2 regions of the Paenibacillus sp. NRS-1782 genome follow, and region 2 is predicted to be linked to the other one. Evidence: riboswitches for the same ligand, from Rfam matches in the RefSeq annotation. Region 2 holds a riboswitch; the other holds the start of a gene.
What was found. A riboswitch is a leader RNA that binds a small molecule or an ion and turns the genes downstream of it on or off. The one in region 2 is predicted to bind FMN.

Region 1 (6,728 bases), on a different contig from region 2:
CCATTTCCACACTGGCGAGTCCTCCCTTCCTTTTTTCTCCATGGATATACCATGGCAAAAATAGTATGACCCTTCGCCCGGAAAACATGCATCCTGAAACGCTAAACAGCCAGCCCCATTATGCGAGGACTGGCTGTTTTCTAAATTTCGAACCTGTAGCCATGAAGAGGAACCCGTAAAACAGGCTTCTGCCAGGCATCAAGACTCCGTATCCTTCATATCCGGCTGGCTGTTCTCCAAACGTTCGAACAACAATTGTGTCTCTTCCTCCAGATTATCCGAGTCCTCAAACAGCTCAGGCTGCGGCAAATCCGCCAAAGAACCCAAACCGAAATAGTCCAGAAATGACTTCGTCGTTCCATACAAAATCGGCCGTCCTATGGCCTCAGCCCGACCTTTTTCCTCAATAAGCTCCTTGTTGACCAGAGTATGTATAGCCCGCTCAGATTTGACACCGCGAATATCTTCGATTTCAACTCTTGTAATGGGCTGACGGTAGGCTACAATGGCAAGTGTCTCCAAAGCCGCTTGAGACAGCGAAGCACGTGCTGGAGAATAGGCGAGCTTTTCAAAATAAGGTGCATGTTCGGATAAGGTTGCCAGCTGATAATGCCCGGCGATACGGACAATTTGCAAACCTCTTCCTCCCTGCTCCATATCCTGCTTCATATCCTCCAGACTCTGTTCAACCAGCTCTTGCTGCTGCTCTATAATGTCGGCGATCTGCTTGGCGGACAACCCTTCCTCTCCCGCGAGAAACAGCAGTCCCTCAATAATTGATTTCAGCTTCAGATAATCCATTAACCCGTAAATCCCCTCTCCACTCCATTACAATATCATCGAAAAGCTTCTCCTGATAGCAGAAAATCTGCTTCATTTTCATCAGTTCGAGGATAGCCAAAAAGGTGACTACCACTTCATGCCGATACATATCCTCATGCATCAGCTTGGAGAACAGAAGCCGTCCTCCCGTACCTACCAGCTCCAACGCCCCAATGACCTGCCGAATACGGTCCCTGACCGAAATCTCATCGCGGTGAATACGGGTTACCGTTGTACGTCGCTCTGCTTTACGCAGCGCACGCTGAAAGGCCGCGACCAAATCGCTTGCATGTAGCCCATGCACCGGATTGGCGGGCTCGGTGGGCAGGAATTCGCTCAAATCCTCCGGCTCCTTGCCATAGATCAGACTTCGTTCCCATTCACGTTCGCTCAGATGGCGGGCAATCCCTTTATATTTACGATACTCCACCAGCTTGCGTACCAGTTCATCCCGTGGATCATAATCCTCTTCTTCATAAAAGTCCAAGTCATCATATTCCATTACAGGTGGCTTGGGAAGCAGCAATTTACTCTTAATGGATAAGAGCGTCGCCGCCATCACCAGAAACTCGCTCGTAATGTCCAGCTCCAGCTCCTGCATACTGTGCAAAAAAGCCATATACTGATCGGTAATATCACTAATCGGGATATCCTGAATATCGATCTCGGCCTTATCAATCAGATGCAACAGCAGGTCCAGCGGACCCTCGAATGTTTCCAGCTTGTAATTTACGACTGTCAATGTGCTTCCCCCTGCCTTACTCCAATCATCATTCAACAATACCTTTCCCCGTTAGCACTTATGCTCGACTTTATCAATCCCTCTTTCTGTAGTATATACGTCATCGCCTTGCTTAACAATCCAATCCCTTTTTCCGGCTATCGTTATGCCGTTCTATTCAGGTAATCGCAAAATTAGAACTGCTTGCCCAGATTCGCCATCTCAATCGCAGCCAGTGCGGAATCCCAGCCTTTATTACCAGCCTTCGTACCTGCACGCTCAATAGCCTGCTCAATGTTTTCCGTCGTCACTACACCGAAAATAACAGGCACACCTGTTTTCAGACTGCTTGCCGCCACACCCTTGGCCACTTCATTGCAGACGATATCATAATGCGAGGTAGAACCACGGATCACCGTACCCAGCGTAATCACAGCATCGTATTTACCGCTTGCAGCCATTTTTTGAGCAATCAGTGAAATTTCAAAAGCGCCTGGTACCCAGGCCACATCAATCTCATCTTCCTCTGCTCCATGCCGCTGAAGTGCGTCGATTGCCCCGCTTAACAGCTTACTTGTAATAAACTCATTAAACCGACCCACTACAATACCATACTTCAAACCATCCGATACGAGATTACCTTCCAGAAAACGTGCCATATAAATCAACCTCTCTTTTTTAAAATAATGAGTGACAAAACTGAACCTACAATGACAAACGACGACGATAATCAATTAAAGCCTGAATACTGATCAGCTTCAAATGATGACGCTTGGCGATCACTACCAAATCAGGCACCCGAGCCATGGACCCATCTTCCTTTATAATTTCGCAAATGACCCCGGCGGGTTTGGAGCCGCAAAGCCGGGCCAGATCAACAGCCGCCTCAGTATGACCCGCACGCTGCAAAACACCCCCATCGTGAGCGATCAGCGGAAACATGTGACCGGGCTTGCGAAAATCGCTCCCTGTGGCTATCTCGTCGGTCAGCGCACGCACGGTCAATGAACGCTCGGCTGCTGAAATCCCCGTTGTCGTCTCTCTATGATCCACCGACACGGTAAAGGCTGTGCTGTGGAAATCTGTATTCTTCTCCACCATCGGCTGTAATCCCAGTGCCTTGGCTCTTTGCCCTGTAATCGGCACACAGACCAACCCGCGGCCTTCGGTAATCATGAAATTTATGACCTCGGGGGACGCCTTTTCAGCCAGAGCGATAAAATCGCCTTCGTTTTCCCGTTGCTCATCATCCACCACGATCACGACTTTACCGTTCTTTAAATCCTCCAGCGCTTCTTCAATGGAATCCAGACGAATTTCCACTTCCTGCTCCAGCACACCATATTCCACTACGTCAGCCGCTATATTTGAATGGCTCTCTCTGCTCCCGCTTTCCATTACGCTTTCCTCCTTATTTCTTGTGGCATCAGGCAAAGCCGTGCTTCGCCAAATAATCCAGACTCATAGGAGCTTTTTCCAGTCCCTCCGTCACCGATGATTTCCCGTAGTTCAAAAGCTGCTCCACATACTTACCTAAAATGTCGCATTCAATATTGACGGTGTCTCCCTCACGTTTGGCATGCAAGGCCGTCTCGGATAAGGTATGGGGGATGATAGATACGGCAAAGGTATCTCCCGTCCGCTGGGCAACCGTCAGGCTGATACCGTCAAGTGTAATCGAGCCTTTGAGAAGAATATATTTGAATATTGCCTGATCTGTAGGTGTAACTTCGTACACAACCGCATTCTGGTCTGATGTCACCCGACGAATCGTGCCCGTTCCATCCACATGTCCCTGTACGATATGCCCTCCGAACCTGCCATTCGCCGCCATAGCCCGCTCCAGATTGACCCGGCTACCGGATTTCAATTCTTTCAGATTGCTGCTGCGAAAGGTTTGCGGCATTACATCTACCTTAAAATCCTTAGTACCCACCTGTGTTGCGGTCAGGCAAACACCATTCACGGAAACACTGTCTCCTATTTTCAAATCGCCCAATACCACAGAACCCGTAATGCCCAGCACCATCGCTTCTCCGCTTCTGGAAATCTGCTGAATTCGTCCCACTTCCTCAACCAGTCCGGTAAACATGCCTTCACTCCTTTCCATCTAAAGTTCAGTTTATCCCTGATTCAACAGGCGTAAGCGCAAAAAACCCCCAGTCCGGAACATATCCGTCATGGGGGTGATGAGAGTCGAATTTGTATTATACAGGCGCAGTCCATATACATCTTGAGACCACATGAATGATAAGTTTGCCAATAGAAAGCATGAATGAGCATACAACCAAATACGCTCAGAAGAGCCTCCGAAAAAAGCTTGATGAACAAGCAATCTTCCGTATGCCATCTGCAACGAAATAAGCCGTACGTACCATTACGTATGCTAAAAATCGGCACATGTCACGTCATGCACATGCGCTTCGTATCCTTCTCCCATCCAGACTATACTGTCGGTCCCGGAATTGCACCAGGTCCACCTTCTGCTGATCGCTCAGCATCCGGGTCACGGACTAAGTCGCACTGTTCATCGCAGAAGCGATTTACAGACACGTCATCACCGCCGGTGGGGAATTGCACCCCGCCCCGAAGGATCTTGCTCTTATTCAATTAAATTAGCATTAAACTTGTTTCGTATATTAGCACCGACTTCTAAAAAAAGCAAGTTATCTAATGGACGCTTCTGTTTTTGTTTTAACATATTGGCTGGAAAGCTCTTCAAACCATGTTTTATCATTCATGTGAAGCGCCAGATCAATCAGATCGGCCAGTTCTTCGACCCCGAGCTGCGTAGCATGATCGAACGTAATGACCGCTGAAGCGGTTGGTCTAGGACCACCCTCCGCGCATATATCGTAATCCAGTCGTACATCAACATGCCCGTCGATAAACTCACATTTCAGAAAATAAATAATTTCGCACATTAAAATGGGGCGCACCTGCGTCTCCAGTACACAATCCATCACCTTGGCAGAATAATGCTGGTTCGTCAGCGTGAATTTGTGATCCGTCGCTGCCAGCGATGTCCGTCCAAAGTCATCCGTAAATTTCAGCTCCACTGGCGTGATATTCATGACCTTGGGAATTTGCTTCTTTATAATTTCGATTATCTCAGCTGTATTCAGCTTAATCATACCTGCACCTCATTGCATCTTAAAATTCAGAAAAAGCTCTAATTCAACATGTTTCACGTAGGCCTCCACTCCTATATCGGAAATCATTACCTGATTTTTTATGCTTCATCCCATAAACGACAAAAAAGATTCTTCGCGCAACAAGCGCAAAGAATCTTGATCGAACCAGTATGGAAACATCTTATAACAATGCTGAAAGCTTATTATACAAAAAAATGGATTATAGCTCCGAAATTTCATGTTTCTTTTTTAGGATACTCCAGCGACGCTCAATCTCCTGCTCAAAAGTAGCCAGCGTGGCTTCCTCCTTGAGAAGATGTTTCGTTTTGCCCATTAATTTGAGCCATTCCGCGGCTGGAATCCGTTTTCCCTTGTCCTCCGGATTGTACGTAATCGTCGTACTGCCTTGCTCAATTTCGTACAGCGGGAAGAAGCAAGATTCCACAGCGGCACCCACAATACTGGTACCCAGTCTATCCTCGGATTTCCAGTTCAGCGGACAGGCGCACAGGATTTTACCATAAGCCGTCCCCACGTTATTCGCATACCATTGTGCCTTGGCCGCTTTGCGCAGCATATCCTGCGGATGGCTTTCGGCTGCGGTGAAGGCATATGGAATGTTGCAGGCTGCCATAATTTGCACCGTATCCTTGTGGTGACCCTGCTTCCCTTTTTGCATCTTCCCTACACCTGATGTGCTCGTCATGTGGCCTACCGGAGTCGAGTACGATTGCTGCGAGCCTGTATTCATGTACCCCTCGTTATCATATTCCAGCATAATCAGCTTATGGTTGCGCAGAGCAGCCCCGACAGCCGAACCCATGCCAATATCCATCCCGCCGTCACCACTGATCATAATAAAGGTCGGATCATCTGCCATCTCAATCTCATTACGGCGCTTCATCTCCATGTAAGCCTCCAGCGCTCCAGAGAGCGTAGCAGCCCCATTTTGAAAAAGATTATGAATCATCGGTTGCTTGTGTGATGTATACGGATAACCAGTCGTGACCACGTATACGCAGCCTGTCTGGAACAACACGACGATATCGCCCTCGATGCCTTTGAAAAACAGCTCCAACGCAGACAGCGCTCCACAGCCCGGACACGCCCCATGACCCGGCGTGAGACGGCGTGGTTTGGTCGTCAGCGAACGCAGCGGCGGCACCTTGACCTTGAGCTTCCCGGTCGCCTCATCCGGCGTAACCTGAATCAGACCCGTACGGTACGCATCTCCCCGTGGCGGCTGCATAACCTGCGGCATGACCTTGTCCGGGGACCCCGGATTAAGCCCATAATAAGCAAAAGGCTTCTCGGTCCGTCCGGCTTCCGCCGCCTCAATCGCAAGCTGGAAGAACGCCTCAGCGTCTTCCGCATAAAAATCCTTGCCGCCCAAGCCAAAAATGCGGCACAATACAAGCGTCCGGTTCAGCGGGTCCTCCTGCAAGGCCGCCTTGATTTCGTGCGTCAAATTACCGCCATCGGCGCCGTACGAATCCGCACGTTCACCCACCAGCAGCGCCTTGACATGGCGCAATGCCTCGCGCAGCTGCGCGGCCGGAAACGGCCGAATGATATTCGGACGAATCACACCGGCCTTAATGCCGCGCGCGCGGAGCTGATCGGCTACGTCCTTAGCCGATTCAGCCGCCGAATTCAGCAGGAATACTGCAACCTCGGCATCCTCCATATGATAGAGATCCAAAATCGGATATTCCCGCCCGGATAATGCGGCATATTCTGCGGCAACCTGCTCATATACTCCTTCTGACAGCTTTAACGCCTCAGATAACTGAGCATGATTATTCGTCAGGTCATCGCCGTTCATATGCGCCCCGACAGTAACCGGATGGTCAAAATCGGAAATATTCGGATAATTCAGATTCGGGTTCGGCCCCACAAAACCGCGCACGGTTTCGGCATCGGCAAAATATTGCACCTTACGCTTCTGATGGGACGTGTAAAAACCGTCATAAGCGACCATCACAGGCAGCCGAACATCACTGTGCTCTGCGATTTTCAGCGCCATGATGTTCATATCATACACAGCCTGC
Region 2 (6,728 bases):
TACATATGATAACGATTCTCAATAAAAGGAGTGTTACACAGTCATGCAGCCTCAATCGCCCGTCTGTCCTCCCTCGCCCAGCTCGTTGCTTTTTCACTTTAAGGGGATTGAGTGGGTTCGGAAGCCTGCTGAAGTGCAGTCCTCCAGCCCTTCAGCATCTGCATTTACATCTTATTCACATGTGGTTCCATATCACTGCCTGCTTATGTTCATTGAAGGCACAGGTATGGTGGACATTGGACCGGAGCAGTATCTATTCCATGCGGGTCACGGGTATTGGCTGACTCCCGGTGATTCCTATCGGATCGCTCCCCTGAATGGAACTGTACCCGAATACTACAAGCTCATGTTCGAGGTCATCGTCATGTCATCGGAATCAGGATCAGACACGGTTCTGGCTGAAAATACAAATAGTACTTTTTCCATATATAAGGGTCCCCTCCTACCGGGGTCACGTGAGCATATCGTTACCTCTTCTTCCAAGTCCATTCGGTTGGCTGGAGAGCTATTCCATAGCGCCCATCAACCGGTACACCTGCATAATGGCATTTCTGAATTGAGGCAGCAAATTCTCTTTCAGGAGCTACTGCTATTGTGGCAGGAGTCGCATGTCAATATGGAGTATAAAGATCATTCTTGCCCGGCGTTGCCAGCATCAGTCGAGGGCACCATTACCTACATGGAGAAACACTATGAAAAGCCAATTACCGTCAAGCAGCTTGCCGAACACGCGAATGTTTCCATATGGCAATACTCGCAAATGTTTCGCAAAAGGACAGGAAAAAAGCCGCTGCATTACCTCACTGAGCTGCGCTTGAATCATGCCAAGCGGCTGCTGCGGGAATGCAAACGGCCTTTACGTGAAATTGCCCGTCAGGTTGGTTTCTCTGACGAATATTATTTTAACCGACGCTTTCGGCAAATGACCGGGATTCCACCGGGGCAGTATGCGCTTAACGTTCCCTGTTCTGTCCGCGTTAAGGATTGGACAGGCCACTATATCCATATTCCACGCCGCTCCAGCCGCATCATTTATCATGGGGAAACGATGGGTGATCTGTTCGCACTGGGGGCCAAAGCTATCGGCGGAAGTCTACGATTCAGTGAATACAGCGTCTATAAACATCGTCTAGCGAACGTTGCCGATGTCGGTCTTCCACTCGATACTCGCTTGACCCGTGCTCTCGATCCCGATCTGATTATCATCGCTAATTCGGATGAACAGGAATATGAGCGCATTGCCGGGATTGCGCCTACCGTCACCTTCAACTCCTTCGCCACGCTGGAGGAACGTCTGCGGACGCTCGGCTCCTGGCTTGGCAAGGAGCGCAACGCCGAACAATGGCTGTCTGCCTTCGCCGCCCGCAATCTGAGCATGTGGCAGCAGCTTGGCACAGAGATTACAGCCGGAGAAACGGCCTCCGTCTTCATCTTCGATCATGGTAATCGTCTATTTGTGATGGGGATGTCCGGCTTCGCGGCGGCTCTTTACCACCCGCAGGGCTTCCAGCCTGTGGAGCCGATCCAAAAGATACTCGACGAAGGACATGGCTTCGCGGAAATCGAGCCAAACCAGCTCCCCGATTACGCCGGGAACCGTATTTTTATGCTCATACCCACAGCCTCGGACTCCAAACGTACGCTGGAACGTATGCTGAACAGCACTCTCTGGCGCAGCCTGCCCGCTGTGCGTCAAGGCCGGGTGTATTTCGTAGAAGCAGACCGCTGGAATTGGAACGATGCCATGACCCGGCAAAAGCTGCTCACCGAACTGCCCAAGCTGCTCGGTGCTTCTTCTTAAAGCGCCGAGCATTTTTCGCAATAAAACTACATCAAGCCCTGAATGCTCCCATCCGGCTCCAGCGACATATGCTCAGCTGCCGGGGTTTTAGGCAGACCGGGCATGGTCATGGTGCTGCCTGTTTCCACGACCACAAAGCCTGCTCCTGCGGACAATGACACTCTGGACACGTGGATCGTGAAGCCCTCCGGTGCACCTAACAGAGACGGCTGATCTGAAAAGGAATACGGCGTTTTGGCCATGCATACAGGCAGTTGCCCGAAGCCAAGCTGCTCCATACCGGACAACGCTCGTTTAGCCGCTGGAGTATATACTACCTCTGCCGCACCATAAAGCTCCTTCGCAATGACACTAATTTTCGCTTGCAGATCAAGCGTATGATCATACAACGGTGCAAAATGAGCCTTGTCCTCTTGGAGCAGATGTAGCAGACTTTGGGCCAGCTTTTCTCCCCCTTGGCTTCCCTGTGCCCACACCTGCGATAGCTCTGCGGGTACACCCAGCTTGCCACACTCCGCAAAAATCAGTTCCAATTCGGCTTCGCTATCTGTTACAAAATGGTTGACAGCTACCAGTACAGGCACGCCGAATTTTTGCAAATTCCGTACATGCCGATTCATATTGGCTAATCCAAGCTGTAATTGCGCCAGATTTTCCGCGTCCAGCTCATTTTTAGCTACACCGCCGTTATATTTCAGCGCTTTGGCGGTTACAACCAACACAGCCGCATCTGGCTGCAAACCGGACTGACGGCATTTGATATCAAAAAACTTTTCTGCCCCCAGCTCAGCCCCAAATCCGGCCTCCGTCACGACAACCTCCCCTAGCTTCAATGCCAGCTTCGTACCGATCAGACTGCTGCATCCGTGCGCAATATTGGCAAAAGGCCCACCATGCACAATGACGGGCGTTCCTTCCAGCGTTTGCACCAGATTCGGCTTTAACGCTTCCCGAAGCAGCACAGCCATGCCTTCTACTGCTTGCAAATCCTCCGCCGTTACCGTTTCGCCCGCTTCATTATATCCGATGACCATTCGACCCAAGCGCACTTTGAGATCGTTGATATTCTCGCTCAGGCACAATACCGCCATCACTTCCGAGGCTGAGGTAATCAGAAATCCGCTCTCTCTCACTGCTCCATTACCTGTTCCCAATCCGGTTACTATACTTCGCAAACTCCGGTCATTCATATCTACAGCTCGTTTCCACATGATTCGTTCCGGCTTCAAGCGCAAAGCATTGCCATGAAACAAATGATTGTCAATCATCGCTGCCAGCAAATTATGCGCAGCCGAAATCGCGTGAATATCACCCGTAAAATGCAGATTAATATCCTCGGCCGGAACGATCTGGGCTTTTCCTCCCCCGGTTGCTCCTCCTTTCATGCCAAAGCAGGGGCCAAGTGACGGCTCTCGCAGCGCAGCTATGGTCTTGTGCCCCAGCGCATTCAGCGCCTGCGACAGTCCAATGGTGGTTAGCGTTTTGCCTTCTCCCGCAGGAGTCGGATTCATTGCTGTGACCAGCACCAGCTTTCCATTCGGATAGTCCTTCACCTGCTCCCACAGAGACGGATTCAGCTTCGCTTTATATTTTCCATACGTCTCCAAATGCTCTTCTTCGATTCCTGCTTCCTTGGCTACCTCAATAATTCGTTTCATGCTCGTTATGTACCCCCTGTTTTTAAGTCTGACCGATGGTGTCAAACACTGTATCGTTTTATTTTACCAAAGTGTAACGCTTTTTGCGCTGTGATTCATTTCATCGCAAGCTTTGCTTTCCTGTGAGTTGTAAAAAAAAAAGCATCCCCCGCCCAGATGGACTTTGGTGGATACTCACAGCTTAGGATTTCATCGTCACAGGACCATAGCCCTGGGATAACAGATCATTAATATGTAAGCGATTATAAAAAAACAGTAGATTCCCTTAAACATTCTCTAGTTTATAATGCTTTTCCAAAGCTTCTTTAAAAGCATCGACCGGATACTGGTATTGAACCGTTTTTAACACAATCCGGTTATTGCATTGGTTTTTTTCCAACTCGCATCCATGCTCCATATCCAGTTCCTTCATGACAAAAATAATCTCATCCAAGGCTACCATCACACTATAGCTGTTCGTCGTAGTAGCCAGCATCTGTGCGCCTTCCTGTGTGTACGCCTCTACAATTTGTTCATCAAAACCCTCACTGAGCATGAGCTCCTTCAAGGCTTGGACAAAAAGAGTTGGTAGATTTTTGTACTGCGCCTTTTTGATTCCGAACAGTGTGACACTCAAGCGGGATGCATCATGCATAAACACAATATTTTTTCTTCGATTAAGCAAAAACAAGTTGGCATGCCAACTATTCAAAGGCGGATAAATATCAACCTGTAGTGGTTCGACATCCCATTCCTTCAGCAGTTTTTGTGTTCCTCGTATGACAAACATCGTTGCTCTCCTTTATGACGGTCCTGTGCCGTAGCTCATGTTTCGATCATGTCCAAGCTTTCGTATAAGGCATGTCCCGGATATCATAACACTGTATTCCATATATCGGATTGTAAACTCTTTCAGTATAATATAGGAAGGTGGCGAATTTCCAGTAATTTGATTACAGCTTATGCTGGGTATGGAGAAAAAAATCTACTTCAGTGAAGGTTGCCGAGATGCTGGATGCCGATCCGCATATTTTGCCAGAAGAACATGCAAAGCTGCTATCCAGGATTCATCAGAAGACAAGCGAAGCAATTGAGCTGATTAGAAGCTTCCTTTGCGCTTGTGCAGATCGGCTTTGCCGTGCTGGGAATGCTCGTAGCTTATGCGGCCATCCACCGCATCGAGTACAAAGTTATTACCTTGTAATATGTCATTTTGTAAAACGCTTTCAAGAAATAAATGAAAACCACTGCTCGATGTACACATATTTTTCACTGGACTTCATTCTAAAACAGGTATATCCTATAGGAGAAATTAAAAAACGGAATAAGGATCTTCGGGGTAGGGTGTGATTCCCAACCGGCGGTATGGCTCATGGAGCTAAGCCCGCGACTCTGTATCTGGCAACAAGATACGGACTGATTTGGTGAGATGCCAAAGCCGACGGTAAAGTCCGGATGGAAGAAGATCGAAGCATGAACATGCCGCAAAGTGAATGAATGCTGTGTTATTGGTTATGCAGCAACTTCATTTAACTTGCATAAAGCGGCAAGTTTATTTGATCAACCCCCGTCTTGCATGGCTTATCGCCATGGACGGGGGTTTTTGTGCCACCGGTCCTGTATTCGCAAGGAGCTAATTGAGTATGAGTCAATCATCAACTGTACTAACATCCAAAGGTTTTGATCGTAGCTCCCACATGAAAAGCGGTTTTTGGCTAGTCGCGATTGGAGCAGCCTTGTGGGGCGCGGACCCGCTATTTCGCATTATTTTGCTTAAATCATTTACCTCTACACAAATTGTGCTGATGGAGCATGTGCTGCTCTTTATCGCCCTGGCACCAGTGCTATGGAAGCATCGCGAGGAGCTTAAGGCGGTACGGCTTCGTCAGATTTTGGCTATCTTGTTCGTCTCGTGGGGCGGTTCTGCTCTGGCCAGTGTGATTTTCACGATGGCACTTAGCAACGGTGATCTTAACGCTGTACTGCTGCTCCAAAAGCTTCAGCCGTTAGTCGCTATTATTCTGGCCCGCGTTATATTGAAGGAAATGCTGCCGCGTAATTTTGGAATATTAATTGTCGTCGCTCTGTTGGGGACGTATCTGCTTACTTTCGGCTGGTCGCTCCCTTTTGGACATGTTCATGATTTCGTCCACGTCGGCAGCCTGCTTGCACTAGGAGCAGCGGTCCTGTGGGGCGGTTCGACAGTGATGGGAAGCTACTTGCTTCGTTCGATGAAATATGAGACGGTGACCTCCCTGCGCTTCATGGCGGCTCTCCCACTGCTGATCGTTCTCACCTCTGTGGAGCATGCACCCTGGAATATGCCTGCTGGCACATGGGCGGGCGCAGCCGTGATTATCAATCTGTTACTGCAGGCGCTGCTCCCCGGTCTTCTCAGCCTGTTACTGTATTACAAGGGCCTCAGTACGACCAAGGCATCTTATGCCACGATGGCAGAACTAAGCTTCCCGATGGTCGGCGTTGTAATTAACTGGATCGCTTTCCAGCAGATCGTCACAGTAGCGCAATTGACTGGCTTTATGCTTATCTGGATTACACTCTTTATGATTTCTCGTCAGCAAAAAAACGAATAGGTTCAATGTCCATTTTATCCCTCACCCAAGCCAAATCGAGAAGATGCTTTTGCATCTCCGATTTGGCTTTTTATGTATAATTATTTATATATATTATGATACTTTAGAACTATTTTTAGAAAAAAACGTACAAAACAAGCAGCTATTTATCTTTTCCCATAGATTACATCTATAAAATCCATCGGTTTTTGTCGAATAAAACAATGTAGTGATTATCAGACACAGAGGAGTAACAACTATGACTAATAAAGCAAAACAAACAGTTCCATGGTGGAGCAGGTTTCTCAAACAGTTCTATTTAATGCGGACAAAATTGATTGTATCTTTTTTGGCGGTGCTATTGATTCCAAGCGCTCTTATTGGATACTTTTCGTATCAGGGGGCCACAACGCAACTCACTCAGCAAGTGGCTGGTTCTGTGTACACGAATCTGTATCTGATCCGCAGCAATGTCAATCAGTATGTATCGCCCATTATGAAGGACCTGGACGTGTTTGCCACTGAAATCGAATCCAATTCCCTTGTTTCCAACCAGGAGGCCCTTCAGGCAAAATTGGATGTCATCGTCAAAGCCCATCCCGAGTTGGATGGCGCGTACCTCGGCAATACGAAAGGAGAATACGTTCGTTCGCCGAAAAAATCGACCGATTATGATCCCAAGGAGAGACCGTGGTACAAAAATGCGATGCTGCAAAA

Region 1: linked by a shared signal. The riboswitch ahead of ribE (riboflavin synthase) and the one ahead of ACIFQM_RS01425 (DMT family transporter) in region 2 are both predicted to bind FMN.

The regions. Positions count from the first base shown of each region.
Region 1 covers NZ_JBITPH010000051.1:135,479-142,206, forward strand. The annotation lists gene ACIFQM_RS20240 (DUF2953 domain-containing protein) at 1-12, opposite strand, end outside; gene scpB (SMC-Scp complex subunit ScpB) at 199-801, opposite strand; gene ACIFQM_RS20250 (segregation and condensation protein A) at 770-1,564, opposite strand; gene ribH (6,7-dimethyl-8-ribityllumazine synthase) at 1,738-2,202, opposite strand; gene ribB (3,4-dihydroxy-2-butanone-4-phosphate synthase) at 2,249-2,941, opposite strand; gene ribE (riboflavin synthase) at 2,970-3,635, opposite strand; FMN riboswitch at 3,968-4,141, opposite strand; gene ACIFQM_RS20270 (IDEAL domain-containing protein) at 4,210-4,677, opposite strand; gene ACIFQM_RS20275 (thiamine pyrophosphate-dependent enzyme) at 4,898-6,728, opposite strand, start outside.
Region 2 covers NZ_JBITPH010000004.1:101,567-108,294, forward strand. The annotation lists gene ACIFQM_RS01410 (helix-turn-helix domain-containing protein) at 44-1,801, shown strand; gene ACIFQM_RS01415 (formate--tetrahydrofolate ligase) at 1,828-3,459, opposite strand; gene ACIFQM_RS01420 (DUF6933 domain-containing protein) at 3,725-4,228, opposite strand; FMN riboswitch at 4,765-4,909, shown strand; gene ACIFQM_RS01425 (DMT family transporter) at 5,082-6,032, shown strand; gene ACIFQM_RS01430 (methyl-accepting chemotaxis protein) at 6,271-6,728, shown strand, end outside.